One region of the Variovorax sp. HJSM1_2 genome, then DNA from elsewhere that is predicted to be linked to it. Evidence: predicted binding sites of a transcription regulator. Region 1 holds the regulator's gene; the other holds the start of a gene.
The links. The regulator sigma-54, encoded in region 1, starts transcription at its own class of promoters, with help from an activator protein. The targets are predictions, from matches to a motif close to TGGCANGNAANCTGCTTT.

Region 1 (7,166 bases):
TGACTTGACATTGCGCCCCGTAAAATCACCACATGCTCTCAGTCAAACAAGATTTGCTCGCGGCCCTGGCCGGCGGGCTGGAAAAGATTCTGCCCGGTGCGGGTGAAAAAGCCGCTTTCGAGCTGCCGAAGATGGCCGCGCTGGGCGATTTCGCCATCACCGCCGCCATGCAGCTGGCCAAACCGCTCAAAGCCAACCCGCGTGCGCTAGGGGAACAACTGCGCACTGAACTGCTGGCCACGCCCGCGTTTCAGCAGTGGGTGGATGCGGTAGAAATCGCCGGCCCGGGCTTCATCAACATCAAACTCAAGCCCGCCGCCAAACAAGCGGTGGTGCACGAAGTACTGACCGCTGGCACGGCCTTCGGCACCCAGCCCGACAAGGGCGAACGTGTGCTGGTGGAGTTTGTCTCGGCCAACCCCACCGGCCCGTTGCATGTGGGCCACGGCCGACAAGCGGCTTTGGGTGACGCCATCTGCAACCTGTTCCAAACCCAGGGATGGAACGTCTACCGCGAGTTTTATTACAACGACGCGGGTGTGCAGATCGGCACCTTGGCCAGCAGCACACATCTGCGCGCGCAAGGCTTCAAGCCCGGCGACCCGGAGTGGCCTAGCGGCGAAAAAGCCGCCGCCTACAACGGCGACTACATCAATGACATCGCCAACGACTTCCTGGCCAAGAAGACTGTCAAGGCCGACGACCGTGAAGTCACCGCCAGCGGCGACATCAACGACATGGATTCGATCCGCGAGTTTGCCGTGGCCTACCTGCGCCGCGAGCAGGATCTGGATCTGCGCGCCTTCGAGGTGCGCTTCGACAACTTCTACCTCGAGTCCAGCCTCTACACCAGCGGCCGCGTCGAGGCCGCCGTCAACAAGCTGATTGCCGCAGGCAAGACCTACGAACAAGACGGCGCCCTGTGGCTGCGCTCCACCGACTACGGCGACGACAAAGACCGTGTGATGCGCAAGACCGACGGCAGCTACACCTACTTTGTGCCTGACGTGGCCTACCACATCGCCAAGTGGGAGCGCGGCTTCCACCGCGTGGTCAACATCCAGGGCACCGACCACCACGGCACCATCGCGCGTGTGCGCGCCGGCCTGCAAGCCGCCAGTGTTGGCATTCCCGAAGGCTACCCCGACTACGTGCTGCACACCATGGTGCGTGTGATGCGCGGCGGCGAAGAAGTGAAGATTTCCAAGCGTGCCGGCAGCTACGTCACGCTGCGCGATGTGATCGACTGGACCAGCAAGGACGCCGTGCGCTTCTTCCTGCTGAGCCGCAAGCCAGACACCGAATACATGTTCGACGTCGACCTGGCCCTGGCGCAGAACAACGACAACCCGGTCTATTACGTGCAGTACGCACATGCGCGCATTTGCTCGGTATTGGCGGCGTGGCAGGAACAAGGCGGCGCTGGAGTGGAAAGCCTGGCCAAGGTCGACCTGTCGCCGTTGACCAGCCCGCAAGCCCAGGCGCTGATGATGCAACTCGCGCGTTACCCCGAAATGCTGACCGGCGCCTGTGCCGACTTTGCGCCGCACGACGTCACCTTCTACCTGCGCGATCTGGCCGCGAGCTACCACAGCTACTACGATGCCGAGCGCATTCTGGTGGACGACGAACAGGTGAAACTGGCACGCCTGGCCCTGGTCGCCGCCACAGCGCAGGTGTTGCACAATGGCTTGGCCGTGCTCGGGGTGAGTGCGCCGAAGAAAATGTGAAGACCTTCATGAAGCAGAAAAAACAGCGCGGCGGCACGGCCATCGGGTTCATCTTGGGACTGGTGATTGGACTGGGTGCCGCTTTGGCCGTGGCCGTCTACGTCACCAAGGTGCCGGTGCCCTTCGTCGCCGGCAAGGGCGTCAACTCTGGCGCCGAGCGCGATGCGGCCGAGCAGCAAAAAAACAAAAGCTGGGACCCCAACACGCCACTGCAGGGCAAGAACCCGGCCCGGCCAGCCACGGCCGAGGCGGGTGCCACCACCGCGACCGCCACCGGCACCGTGGTTCCCGCCACACCCGGCGCTCCAGCCGTGGCAGGCATTGCACCCGCACCTGCGCCAGTGGCGGCACCTTCCCCGGTGACCACGTTGCCAGCGATGGCGTCCACTCCGGTGAAGGGCGATACAAAACCCAACCCGGCCAACGACCCGAACTTCGACCCGCTGGGTGACCTGGCGCGGGCCAAGTCCAAAGGCGTATCAACCACCACGGCCGCTGCCGCCCCCTCGGCCAAGACCGACAACGACGCGGCCGATCCGTTTGAGTACTTTGTGCAAGCCGGTGCCTACCGCACCCCAGAAGACGCGGAAGCCCAACGCGCCAAGCTGGCGATGTCCGGCTTGCAGGCCAAAGTGACCGAGCGCGAGCAATCCGGTCGCACCGTCTACCGCGTGCGCATGGGGCCCTACAACAAAAAAGACGATGCGGAAAAAGCCCGCACGCGTCTGGAAGACCTGGGCAACGAAAGCGCCTTGGTGCGCGTGCAGCGTTAGGTCAAACCGGCTTCAACCGAAAATCCCAGGCCATTCGCGCAAGCACTGCGCAGTGGCTGAACTTTTCCAACCGCCCCTGGTCAGAACGGCCACAAGGAGTGATCGTAAATGAAACGTCGTGAATTTTCCCTGGCCTCTGTTGGGGCAGTCGCCGCCTCGTCGCTGGCCCTCGCCCCCTTCGGTGCGGCACAAGCACAGGGCATGGCCCCCAAGGCAGGTACCGACTACAACGTGCTGAAAACCGCGGCGCCCGTAGACGGTGCCAGCAAGGGCAAGATCGAGGTCGTGGAGTTCTTCTGGTACGCCTGCCCGCACTGCAATGCGTTCGAGCCTACGCTGGAGTCCTGGCTCAAGCAGTTGCCCAAGGATGTGGCCTTCCGCCGCGTGCCGGTCAACTTCCAGAGCAGCTTCGTGCCGCCGCAAAAGCTGTTCTACACGCTGGAAGCCATGAACCTGTTGCCACAAATGCACGGCAAGGTGTTCCAGGCCATCCACGTCGACCACCAAAAACTCGACCGCGACGACGCCGTGATCGAATGGGTTGCCAAACAAGGCATAGACAAAGCCAAGTTCACCGAGGTGTACAACTCGTTCTCCGTGAGCGCCAAGGTGCGCCAGGCCTCGCAGTTGCAAGAAGCCTACAAGGTGGAAGGTGTGCCCGCCTTGGGCGTGGCCGGCAAGTTCTACACCGACGGTTCGCTGGCGCAAGGCATGCCGCGTGCCCTGGCGATCGTGGACTACCTGGTCGCCCAGGAGCGCAAGGCTGGGCCGGCCAAGTCTTGATGCCTGCTTGAGTCGTTAATTTGCCGTTTAAATGCCCGCAACAGCGGGCATTTTTCATGGCGCGGAGGTTGTCGCCGCTACAATGATCTGCAAGATTCATGCCTCTATGAAAAAAATCAACACCATCGCACTCCTCCTGGCCGCATTGGCGTTCACGGCCGGGGCTGCGCACGCCGAAACGGCGGACCGAGACAAGCCCATGAACGTCGAAGCCGACGCCATGCGTTACGACGACCTGAAGCAGACCAATGTCTTCACCGGCAATGTGGTCATGACCAAGGGCACCATCATCCTGCGCGGCGCGCGGGTGGATGTACGTCAAGACCCAGAAGGTTACCAATATGGCGTGGTTACCGCAGCGGCCGGCAAGCTGGCGTTTTTCCGGCAAAAGCGCGAAGGCGTTGATGAGTTCATCGAAGGCGAAGCCGAAGAAATCTACTACGACAGCAAGGCCGACAACGTGCGTCTGGTGCGCCGCGCGGTGATGCGTCGTTACTTGGGGACCAAGCTCAGCGATGAGACCACGGGTGCCGAAATCAATTACCACAACACCACCGGCGTGTTCACCGTCGACGGCAGCGTACGCAACTTGGCTGGCGCGCCGGGCGGCGCGGGCACCGCTAACTCTGGCGGGCGTGTGCGCGCCATGTTGACACCCAAATCAGCGGCCTCCGCGCCCGCTGTGCCAGACGCCAACACGACGGCACCGGCCTTGCGCCCCAGCCTGCAGCTCGGCGGGGAGCGCAAGTGACGGCGGCGCAAGTCGCCACATCCCCGGTGGACGATTCGTCCTGCCTGGAAGCACGCCACCTGCAAAAAGCCTATGGCGGCCGCAAGGTGGTCAAAGATGTGGGTTTGAAGGTCCGCAAGGGTGAGGTAGTCGGTTTGCTCGGCCCCAACGGCGCCGGTAAAACCACCTCGTTCTACATGATTGTGGGCCTGGTGCGTGCAGACAGCGGGCAGATCTTCATCGACAACCAGCCGGTGGAAGGCATGCCCATCCACCGCCGTTCGCGCCTGGGTTTGAGTTATTTGCCGCAAGAAGCTTCTATCTTCCGAAAACTCACGGTAGAAGAAAACGTACGCGCCGTGCTCGAGTTGCAGCACGGTGAGGACGACAAACCTTTCAGCAAAGCCGAACTGGAACAACGCCTCACCGACCTGCTGCAAGACTTGCGCGTAGAGCATCTGCGCAGTTCATCAGCGCTGGCTTTGTCGGGTGGTGAACGCCGCCGCGTGGAAATCGCGCGGGCGCTGGCCACCCAGCCGCGCTTCATCCTGCTGGACGAGCCGTTTGCCGGTATCGACCCGATCGCGGTGATCGAGATCCAGCGCATCATCAGCTTTCTCAAATCGCGCGGCATTGGTGTGCTCATCACCGACCACAACGTACGCGAAACCCTAGGCATTTGTGACCACGCCTACATCATCAGTGATGGCCAAGTGCTGGCACAAGGAACGCCCTCTGAAATCGTCAACAACGCCGAAGTGCGCCGGGTTTACCTCGGTGAGCATTTCCGGATGTAAGCCCATGGAATGCGTGCGTAACAGCTTTGGGGCGCAGCTTGGCCTGCTGCTACCGCCAGCCTTGTCGGCGGTGCGGGAGGCGCGCGCATGAAACAAGGTTTATCGCTACGCGTTTCGCAGCATTTGGCGCTCACGCCGCAGCTGCAGCAGTCGATTCGCCTGCTGCAGCTGTCCACGCTGGAGCTGAGCCAGGAAGTCGAGCAGATGCTCGACGACAACCCGTTCCTGGAAGTCGGCATTGACGAGGCGCCGCGCGAAGAATTCGGCCTGAGCCATGCCGACACACAGGTCAGCACCGAAGACCGCGAAAGCGAATACGCCACCAGCACCACGTCCAGCAGCACCGACAACACCGGATCAGACAGCCAGATGGAGTCTGAAAGCCCGTTGAGCCCCCAGGACGACAACCAGAACTGGGAAGGCGACGGCACCTCGGAAATCGCCCCGGACGACAGCGAATGGGGCGGCGACGCGCCGCCGCGCACCAACAACAACGAGAGTGACGGCGAAGTCGACGCCACCGAACTGGCGCGCAGCCAGATGTCGCTCACCGAGTTCCTGCACCGCCAGGCGCTGGCCCTCCGGCTCAGCGAAGAAGACCGCGCGGCGCTGCGCTTCCTGATCGAGTCGCTGAACGAAGACGGCTACCTGGAAGACAGCCTCGAAGAGCTGGCCCAAAGCCTGGCCGAGCCAGACGACGAGCTCGAAGAAATCGAAGAGCTGCAGCACCGCTTCACCATGGCGCTGGGCTTGCTGCAAAGCCTGGAGCCGGTAGGCGTGGGCGCGCGCACCCTAGAAGAATGCCTGACGCTGCAACTGCGCGCCCTGGCCGATGATGAGGCAGAAGAAGAGCAGGAACAAATCCGCGTCGCCGCCATCAACATGTGCGCCTGTCCCATGGACCTGGTGGCCCGGCGTGATGTGAAGCGCCTGGCCAGCCAGTGCCGCACCTCCGACACGGTGATCAAAGCCGCCTTGGGCCTGATCGCCAGCCTGGAGCCCAAGCCGGGCCGCCGCTTTGTTGACGTGGAGCGCAACATCGTCATACCCGACGTCATCGTGACCAAGGTAGGCCGTGGCGCGCAGGCGAATTTCCGGGTGCGGCTGAACCAGGACGTGATGCCGCGCCTGAAGGTGCACGACATCTATGCCAACGCGCTGAAACAGCACAAAGGTGGTGGACGCGATGCCTCGGTGAATGCCGCGCTGCAGCAACGGCTGCAAGAAGCGCGCTGGTTCATCAAGAACATCCAGCAGCGCTTTGACACCATACTGCGCGTGAGCAACGCCATTGTTGATCGGCAGAAGAACTTCTTCACCCATGGTGAGCTGGCCATGCGCCCGCTGGTGCTGCGTGAAATTGCCGATGAACTCGGGCTGCACGAATCCACCATCAGCCGCGTGACCACGGCCAAATACATGTCCACGCCGCACGGCACTTTCGAACTGAAGTACTTCTTTGGCTCGTCGCTCGGCACCGAGACCGGTGGCAACGCCTCCAGCACCGCTGTGCGCGCGCTGATCAAGCAGTTTGTCTCGTCCGAAGACCCGAAAAAGCCCCTGAGCGACAGCCAGCTCTCCGACATGCTCAAAGAGCAAGGTATTGAATGTGCCCGCCGCACGGTGGCCAAATACCGCGAGGCGCTGCGTATTGCGCCCACAAACCTGCGCAAAGCGCTTTAATGTCGATGCGCGTCTAGCGCGCACGGCATTGCCCCAACCCGCGAACAGCGAACCTATTTGCCATGAACCAGCTCAAGCTATTTTTGCCCTGCGCCGCAGGTGTTGAAGACTTTCTCGCCGAAGAGGTGCACCAGCTCACCAACCTGCAAGGCGACGACCTGCTGGTGCTGCGTGGCGGTGTGCTGGTGCGTGCTTCGTGGCGCGATGCCATGCTGCTCAATCTGCACAGCCGCCTGGCGCAGCGTGTGCTCATCGAATTGTCGAACACCGAGTACCGCAACGAGCAACACCTGTACGAAGCGGCCAGCCAGGTCGCCTGGGAGATCTGGTTCACGCCCAAACAAAGCTTCAAGATTGAAGTCACGGCGCAGCACAGCCCACTGACCTCGCTCAATTTTGCGGCGCTGAAGATCAAAGACGCCGTGGCTGACCGTTTCCGCCACAAACACGGTGTGCGCCCCGATGTGGACACACGTTGGCCCGGCGTGCGCATCTATGCCCACCTGACCACCGACCGCGCCACGCTGTACATGGACACCTCGGGCGAGCCGCTGTTCAAACGTGGCTGGCGCGAAGACAAGGGCGAAGCGCCGCTCAAGGAAACCCTGGCCGCCGCCATGCTGGCCGCGAGCGAATGGGATGGTGAAACACCGCTGTACGACCCCTGCTG
Region 2 (7,166 bases), on a different contig from region 1:
CCGAAGTGCTGCAAGACCCGGAGGTGCGCAAGCAGTTGAGCGCCATAGGCTCGGAAGTGGCACGCCCGCAGTCGCTGGACGAGGCGGACAAACTGCTCAAGGAAGACAGCGTCAAGTTCCGCGCCATGGCCAAAAGCATCAACCTGCAGCCGCAGTAAAGCTGAAGGCGGGCTCCCTCAATGCGCCTGGGATTGCTCGCTTATCAGCTTAGCAATTTTCGAATCCGCGCCCACCGGTTCTATCAGCAGCACCTGCTGCCGGTTGATGATCATGCGGTCGGGCGCGTGTGCTTCGCCGCCGCGCTTAATCAGCACGTTGGCGATCTCCTTGGTGTCGGGGTTTTGCCGCGACTGGATGTAGAACACATCGCGCAGCACGGTGTAGTTGCCATCCAGCGATTCAATGTGGCCAAAGAAGGCCTGGCCGTTGACCAAGGCCACCGTGTGATAACCCGCTGACAGCGCGGGCGTGTTGTGGGACCGCAGGCCCTGGTAGGCGATCACGCTGAGCGCCGCAGCGATGGCGAGACTGGCCGCCGTGGCCAGCGCTGCTAGAGGTTTTTGCATAAAAAGAGAACTGAAGAAAAAGCGCTGCGGACGCAACGCAAACCCGCGAGCGTAGCAAGTCCGGCCCACCCGCTCTTGGCCCCGGCGGTGCAGTTGACAGCGCTGCCGGGGCATAACCCACCTTCACAGGCTTGTCATATTTCGCAAGCCAAATCGCGCCGCCTTGAGCCACACGCAAGCCCTGCCTGGAACTTCAAGATGCACAGGCATGCGGCTACCGCGCCCAGCGGCAGGCCCTGTTTTTTCACACCCTGCCTCTCGATCATTGAGATTGGGATGGCGCTTATTTGAAGCGAAATCTGTCCCATGTCGGCATCTATCTCCAAGCTCTCTTCTGCTTCAGCCATCCACACTCGCGGGCGCAAAGTCGTGGCAAGAAGCCTGTTTGCCATCGCCTGTTTGCCACTGGGCATCAGCACCGCCTACGCCGGTCCGTTCACCATCATGGGCACCAGCACCGGCGCCCAAACACTGGGTAGCGGTGCGGGACAGACCGGCAGCATCTCCGACACCGGCTCCTTGCTTGTGTCCGGCTCTACGGTCGCGGTCACCATCACCGGTGCCAACGCCACGCTGGACAACCAGGGCACGATTTCGCAGACCGGCACCGGCCGCGTGGTACGCGACAACACCGGCGTGAGCAACCTCGTCATCAATAACGGCAGCAGCACCAACAACAAGGCGGTGATGAAAGCCGCCGACGCCGACGTGGTGCAGATGGCCAAGCCAAACGCCAGCGTGACACTGAACAACTATGGCCAGATGACCTCGTTCAACGCCTCGGGTGGCGGCGCCCAGGTGGTCGATTTCAACGCCATTGCTTCCGGCAGCAACATCGTCAACAACTTCGCCACCGGCGTGATGACGGCTTACGAGGCCGATGCTGTGCGCCCTGGTGTGAATGGTGAGGTCAACAACGCGGGCAGGATCCAGTCCATCACCACCACCGGCAGCAGCAGCGACGGTGTGGACCTGCAAGCCAACACCGGCATCAAGGTGAACAACACCGGCTCGGGTGTGATAGACGGTGCACGCCACGGCATCACCGGCGGGCCTGAAAGCGATTTAAATTTTGACGTCACCATCAACAATGCCACCAATGCGGTGATCCGTGGCAGCAACGGCTCGGGCATCAACCTCGACGGCTTCGGTGCCAAGCAGACCGCCACCATCGTCAACCACGGCAGCATCATAGGCAACGGCGTGACCGGCGATGGTGACGGCGTTGACATTGACGGTGTGGCCAACATCACCAACACCGGCATCATCCGTTCGACCAATGCCGTGAGTGCACCAGCGGCGGGCAAGGCATTCAGCGAAGGTATTTCGCTGGGCGGCGGCACCATCGTCAACTCCGGCACCATCGAAGGTTTGGTGGCGGCGGGCAACACCAATGCGGTGGGCCGTGGCATCACACTCGCAGGCAACGACATCACCAGCGGCCCCTTGGCGGGCACGCGTGAAGGCATCTACGCCAACGCCACCATCACCAACCAGGCAGGCGGTTTGATCCGTGGCGACAGCGACTCGGCCATCGTGGTGGTGGGCGCGGCCAACGCATACACCGTCACCATCAACAACAACGCCGGAGCCACGCTGCTGGGCGGCGGCACGGTCAATGCAGCCGTCAAGACCGGTGCGAACAACGACACCATCACCAACGCCGGCACCATCAACGGCAGCAGCAGCGGCCTGGCCATAGACATGGGTGCGGGCAACAACAGCCTGTACATCAGCGGCGGGCAAGCGTCCGTCCTCGGCAACATCAACGGCGGCGTGGGTGGCAGCAACAAGATGGTGATAAGCCCAGGTGCGGGCAACAGCTTTGCCTACGCCGGTGCCATCTCCAACTTCGGCAACGTCGAAGTGTTAAGCGGCAAGGTGACATTGTCCGGTGTCAGCACCTACAGCGGCACCACCACCATCAGCGGCGGCACGCTGGTGCTTGACGGCGTGAACCGCTTGTCCGCCGACAGCGGGCTGGTCATGAATGGCGGCGCCTTGCAGTTGATCGACGCCAGTGGCGTGGACGGCCAGACCTTCGCCAGCCTCTCGCTGCTGGACGACTCGATTTTTGACCTGGGTGAGGCTTCGCTGACCTTCGCCGGACTAGGCGACATCGTCTCGGGCAAAACGCTGTCGGTTTTGAACTTTCTCGGCGACGACGCCTGGGACTACGCCTTCCGCTTCCTGGGCGACCTGTCGGGCAACGCCGACTTCCTGGAGCTGATCAACAACACCTTCATCAACGGCGCCAAAGCCAGCTACTCGTTTGATGGTGCCTACACCGACGTGCTGCTGGTGGCGCAGGTGCCGGAGCCAGGTTCACTGGTGTTGATGCTGCTGGCCCTGGCCGCGATGGTGGCCGTGGCACACCGTCGGCAATGGACAAAACGCTAAGCCTGCGTAGTGTGGCGGGGGAATTTTCGGCAAGTCCCCATCATCAGCCATGACTGGCTCTATAAGCTCAGGCTCAACCGTGAGGTAGCTAAAGCTCCGGCTTTGGTGGCCTCACTTGTCCTTGCCATGGCCTTTGCCATGCCCCTTACCGTGGCCCTTATCTTTATCGCCCTGGTGACCATCGTCATGCTGGCTGTAGCGTTGCTGATACCAATCCTCACGCACAAAGTAGACCGGTACGCCGCAGGCGTTGTACTGGCGGCAATGTTTATCCCAATGTTTTTGGTGACCAGGCGGGATACGCATGTAGACCGGCTGCGGGCGTACGGGCGCGCGTTGCACCCAAACGGGCTCCGCCAAAACCACGGGCGGAGGTGAAGTGTTGCCGAGGTCGATGCGGCCATAAAAGCCCGGCTGACCGACCTGCACGGATACGCTGACATCCGCTGCGTGTGCAGCACCTGCCAGCAGAACGACACCTAACAAGGGGAGCACATTTTTCATGGTGGGCCTCGTTTTCTAAAGTAGACACTGAGTTGACAGTTGCGTAACGTTTCTCCGTCCCTTTGGGCCGACCATTGGTGCACGAAAAGCAAAAACGAGGGGACGCCATGACATCTATCGACAAGAACAAATGTGACCTGTTGGAGGGCACATCCGCCAGCGGCACCATCATGTGGTCGAACTTCATTGGCTTAAGCCAGGAAACACCGAAGCGTCGCAGCCTGGCCAGCGACAGGCAAACGGTCTTGCTCATCGCAGGCGCCACCACATGTGGCTTTGTTTTTGTGAGTGCTGTATTGTTTTTTGCGCTGCTGTAGCTTTTGTCGAAAGCCACCAGTCGGCAAACGGCGGCCCCAACAAGACAAGATGCAGAAAGGTGTCACTCCGCATGACACCACAACAGCTTTTTGTACGCTAAACAGCGTTTGGTAGTTCTACTGTCGGCAAAACTTACGCTTGCGTGTGAATGCAAGCCCTGCCAATCCCAAACCCATCAAGGCGAATGAACCAGGCTCAGGCAGTTCCGCAACCCGCATCGAGGACACCGTGCCCAACCCATACAGATTGGCGTGCGACAAAGACTGCTTTCCCGACACGGACCATGTCCCAGAAAGCGTGCCGTCAACAAACGCAAACACCGCCCAGTCAGGGTCTAGCTGCCCCTCTCCCACCTTGAAACCGATGGCAAGGTTGTCGAAGACGTTGTAGGCCGCAGAGTTGATACTGAAGGTGCCACTCGTGCCCCCTACACCCGTAATCGTCAACCATCCTTCATAGAGATTTCCGGCCGCGTCGGATTTGTCGGCCAGCACCCAACCCGGATGGCTGGTCTGGAACGCGTCGTTGTTGCCGTTGATATTGCCCGCGCCCACTTGCAAGCAGCCCGCCACAGTGGTGGCATTGACGGTGAAGTCCCGCACACCCGCTGTACACGCGTCGGAAGTCACTGTGTTCGCCATGGCGCCTTGAGTGAACACGGCCAAACAAGACAGAAGAAATGCGGATGTTTTCATGCGGGCAATCACGTAGAGATGTTTTGGATACGCATCGGGTCAAGATGCAGACCATTCGATTTGAGCGAAAAGTGCGCAGTTCCGCGGTGATATTTTTCACTTTTGTGGCCATTGATTCCGCAACACGGGTAAATCACTACGGCGTTTATGAGGCGTAGAGTGAAAAGCCGCGACCCACGTTAAAAAGCCCGCACTTCGGCGGGCTTTGGGGTCAAGGGCGAGGGAGGGCCTAGGCTCTGCGCTTTTGCACCAAGGCGAGGCCGACCAAGCCAAGCGAGAGCAACAGCAGCGAACCAGGCTCTGGCAGCAGTTGGGGCGGCGTGCCGACCGGGTCACGTGCCCACACCGAGATATGCGAGAAATTCTGCGCATTATTGTTATTGGGGTTCTGGAAGTCGTCTGTATTCCATTCGCCGGTGAAAGAGTATGGCGTGGTGAAGTTAAAGCCAGGAAGGCCCGAGGACAATAGATTGAAGTCAAAGTCATAGACCGCAAACCGGTCGCTGGCCTTGATGACAAACGCCAGGTGGTCAAACGCATTACGGCCCAGCACGGCTTGCACTTGGTCGATGATGTCGAGCGAGGTTTCCAAAGACCAGGTGCCCTGGGTGCAGTCACCCACACAGTTCATCTTGACGTTCAGGATGTCGGCGATGTTGAGCGGCTTGTCATGCGCATCCATGACAAAAGAGCTACCGGTGCCACGTTCTGTTTTGCCCAAGTAGATCCAGCCCGGGTCGGTGTAGCTGCCGTTGTTGTCGAGGTCGAGCATGGGGGACGGCGCCGATGGGTTGTTGAACCAGGTAGGGCTCAGCACCCCCGCCTGCCCATTCAGCAGGCCGTCGCCCAGTTGGCCAATGTTGGGGTTGGGATTGTTGAATGGGTTGCCCGAGTCGTTGCCGCTGTAGAGGCCTACACAACGGGTCGCATTCTGGTTGCCGGAATAGATGGTGCCAACCCCATTCAACGGGCTGACCTCAATCGTCTTGATGGAGAAAGAGTCGACGCTGCACGGCATGGAGGGCAGCAGTGCGGGCAATGTTGGGCCCGCTGATGCGGTGGAGGGGAGCAAGCCGGTCAAGGCTGCAAGAGGAATGACGCACCGGAGTGCTTTGAGGAAGTTCATCGCGGCCACCTTGTCTCGTGGGTTTTGGTAATGACTCAAGGCATAAACCGGGCCACAGCAGCAAAAATTTTTCAACTCATTGATTTCAAAAGAATTTCATTGGAGCGCTCGTGAGCCCAAAAACGCAGCTGTAAAAATTCCTGGCACTGTACGCAAAATTGGCACCCGTGCTAATGGCGAAGCGTTCTCATTGCTATCAAGTTTTGCGTGATTTGGCACGCCTAAACACAGCTTGGCGTCTACCTGTTTGCGCTGCGCAACTCGCCACCAGAGCGCTGCAGCTGGCCGCTTAGAACCTGGCCATTTCTTGACCAGACCAAACCAAGCCCGTGCCACTGCTGGAGAGTGTCGGCCCTGCAGCCAATGACGCTGCCAGCATCACCCGACAAGGCCATGCGCCGCCTGGGTGCGTCTCCCTCGCCGCAAAAACGCCACCACGGTAGGGGCCAATCTGCAGGCGGCGGTCGACGTCAGTTGTGGGTTACATCAGCGCCCAGGCCCCGTCACGGCATAGGGCTTGCCGAGATCCCAGCGCGACTGCCAGTGCGCCACATACTGGCGCGCAACATCCGGCATGTCGCGAATGACCACCACGTTCTCGGAGTTAAGCTTCTCGGCCGACGCTGCGAAATTGAACGACCCCGTCTCGACCGTGCTGCCGTCCACGATGATCACCTTGTCGTGGTGAATGTGGAAATGGTCGTTGGTGCGCAGCGCCACACCATTGCGCGTCACGAAGTCCATGGCGGCCCGACTGGTTTTGCCTCGGTTGCGTTTTTTGTCGACAACGATGCGCACCTCGACACCACGCTTCTGGGCATCGACCAGTGCCTGCACGATGTCCGGCGCCTGAAAGGCGTAGGCCAGCATCTGAATGCTTTGCTGGGCGCTGCCAATCGTTTCCAAGACCAGCTTTTGCGCCGAGCCTTCAGGCGAAAAACCAACTTGAACACTGGGTTCGGCAGGGGCCAGAAATGGCACGCTGAGCAGCGCCGCCAAAGCGATGCATCGAAATGTGAACATGATTTAAACCCTAGCTTTTTCAACCTGGCCCGCAGTCTTGCACAGAAGATTCCAGGCCACGTCGTTCGCGCGCAAAACTGGGCTAGACCACACGGCTTACGCGAGAGCCTGACAAGCGACGCCAGTCTCCCAGTGCCGTGGTGCGGTATCGTTGCGCACCTAAAATGTTATCGATAACCAATATAACCCGTTCGAGACATCTCTCTGGGCGCCCTTGGGGCCCCAGCAGGTCTTTCTGACCACGACACGCTTCTTTCGGCTCCTTATCTTTCGCTCGGTCACGCATGCCCATGATGGCGCACGGCAATACCCGGGCTTTCCACCACAAAGCCATGTCCAAACTCGCCTCTTCGGCTTTTCTCACAGATCGCAAGATCGTCTTCCTGCTCGCCACCTTCTGCTGTTTTTTGTGGGGTAGCTCGTACCCGGCGATCAAGGGCGGTTACGCGCTCTTCAGCATCGCGCCGCACGACATTCCCTCCAAACTGGTGTTTGCGGGCTGGCGCTTCGTGCTGGCAGGCTTGGCGCTGCTGG

Region 2: a site for sigma-54 is predicted at 5,647-5,664, ahead of ACFQ95_RS03045 (PEP-CTERM sorting domain-containing protein). Genes of this name have one in related genera too.

Annotation. Positions count from the first base shown of each region.
Region 1 is NZ_JBMOXA010000018.1:47,381-54,546, forward strand. Features, by position in the region: gene argS (arginine--tRNA ligase) at 33-1,730, shown strand; gene ACFQ95_RS18330 (SPOR domain-containing protein) at 1,739-2,503, shown strand; gene ACFQ95_RS18335 (thiol:disulfide interchange protein DsbA/DsbL) at 2,612-3,286, shown strand; gene lptA (lipopolysaccharide transport periplasmic protein LptA) at 3,393-4,037, shown strand; gene lptB (LPS export ABC transporter ATP-binding protein) at 4,034-4,813, shown strand; gene ACFQ95_RS18350 (RNA polymerase factor sigma-54) at 4,901-6,496, shown strand; gene ACFQ95_RS18355 (THUMP domain-containing class I SAM-dependent RNA methyltransferase) at 6,559-7,166, shown strand, end outside.
Region 2 is NZ_JBMOXA010000002.1:117,284-124,449, reverse strand. Features, by position in the region: gene ACFQ95_RS03075 (tripartite tricarboxylate transporter substrate binding protein) at 1-158, shown strand, start outside; gene ACFQ95_RS03070 (hypothetical protein) at 177-566, opposite strand; gene ACFQ95_RS03065 (beta strand repeat-containing protein) at 873-2,966, shown strand; gene ACFQ95_RS03060 (hypothetical protein) at 3,078-3,470, opposite strand; gene ACFQ95_RS03055 (hypothetical protein) at 3,578-3,787, shown strand; gene ACFQ95_RS03050 (PEP-CTERM sorting domain-containing protein) at 3,905-4,483, opposite strand; gene ACFQ95_RS03045 (PEP-CTERM sorting domain-containing protein) at 4,713-5,564, opposite strand; gene ACFQ95_RS03040 (phospholipase D family protein) at 6,096-6,632, opposite strand; gene ACFQ95_RS03035 (DMT family transporter) at 6,965-7,166, shown strand, end outside.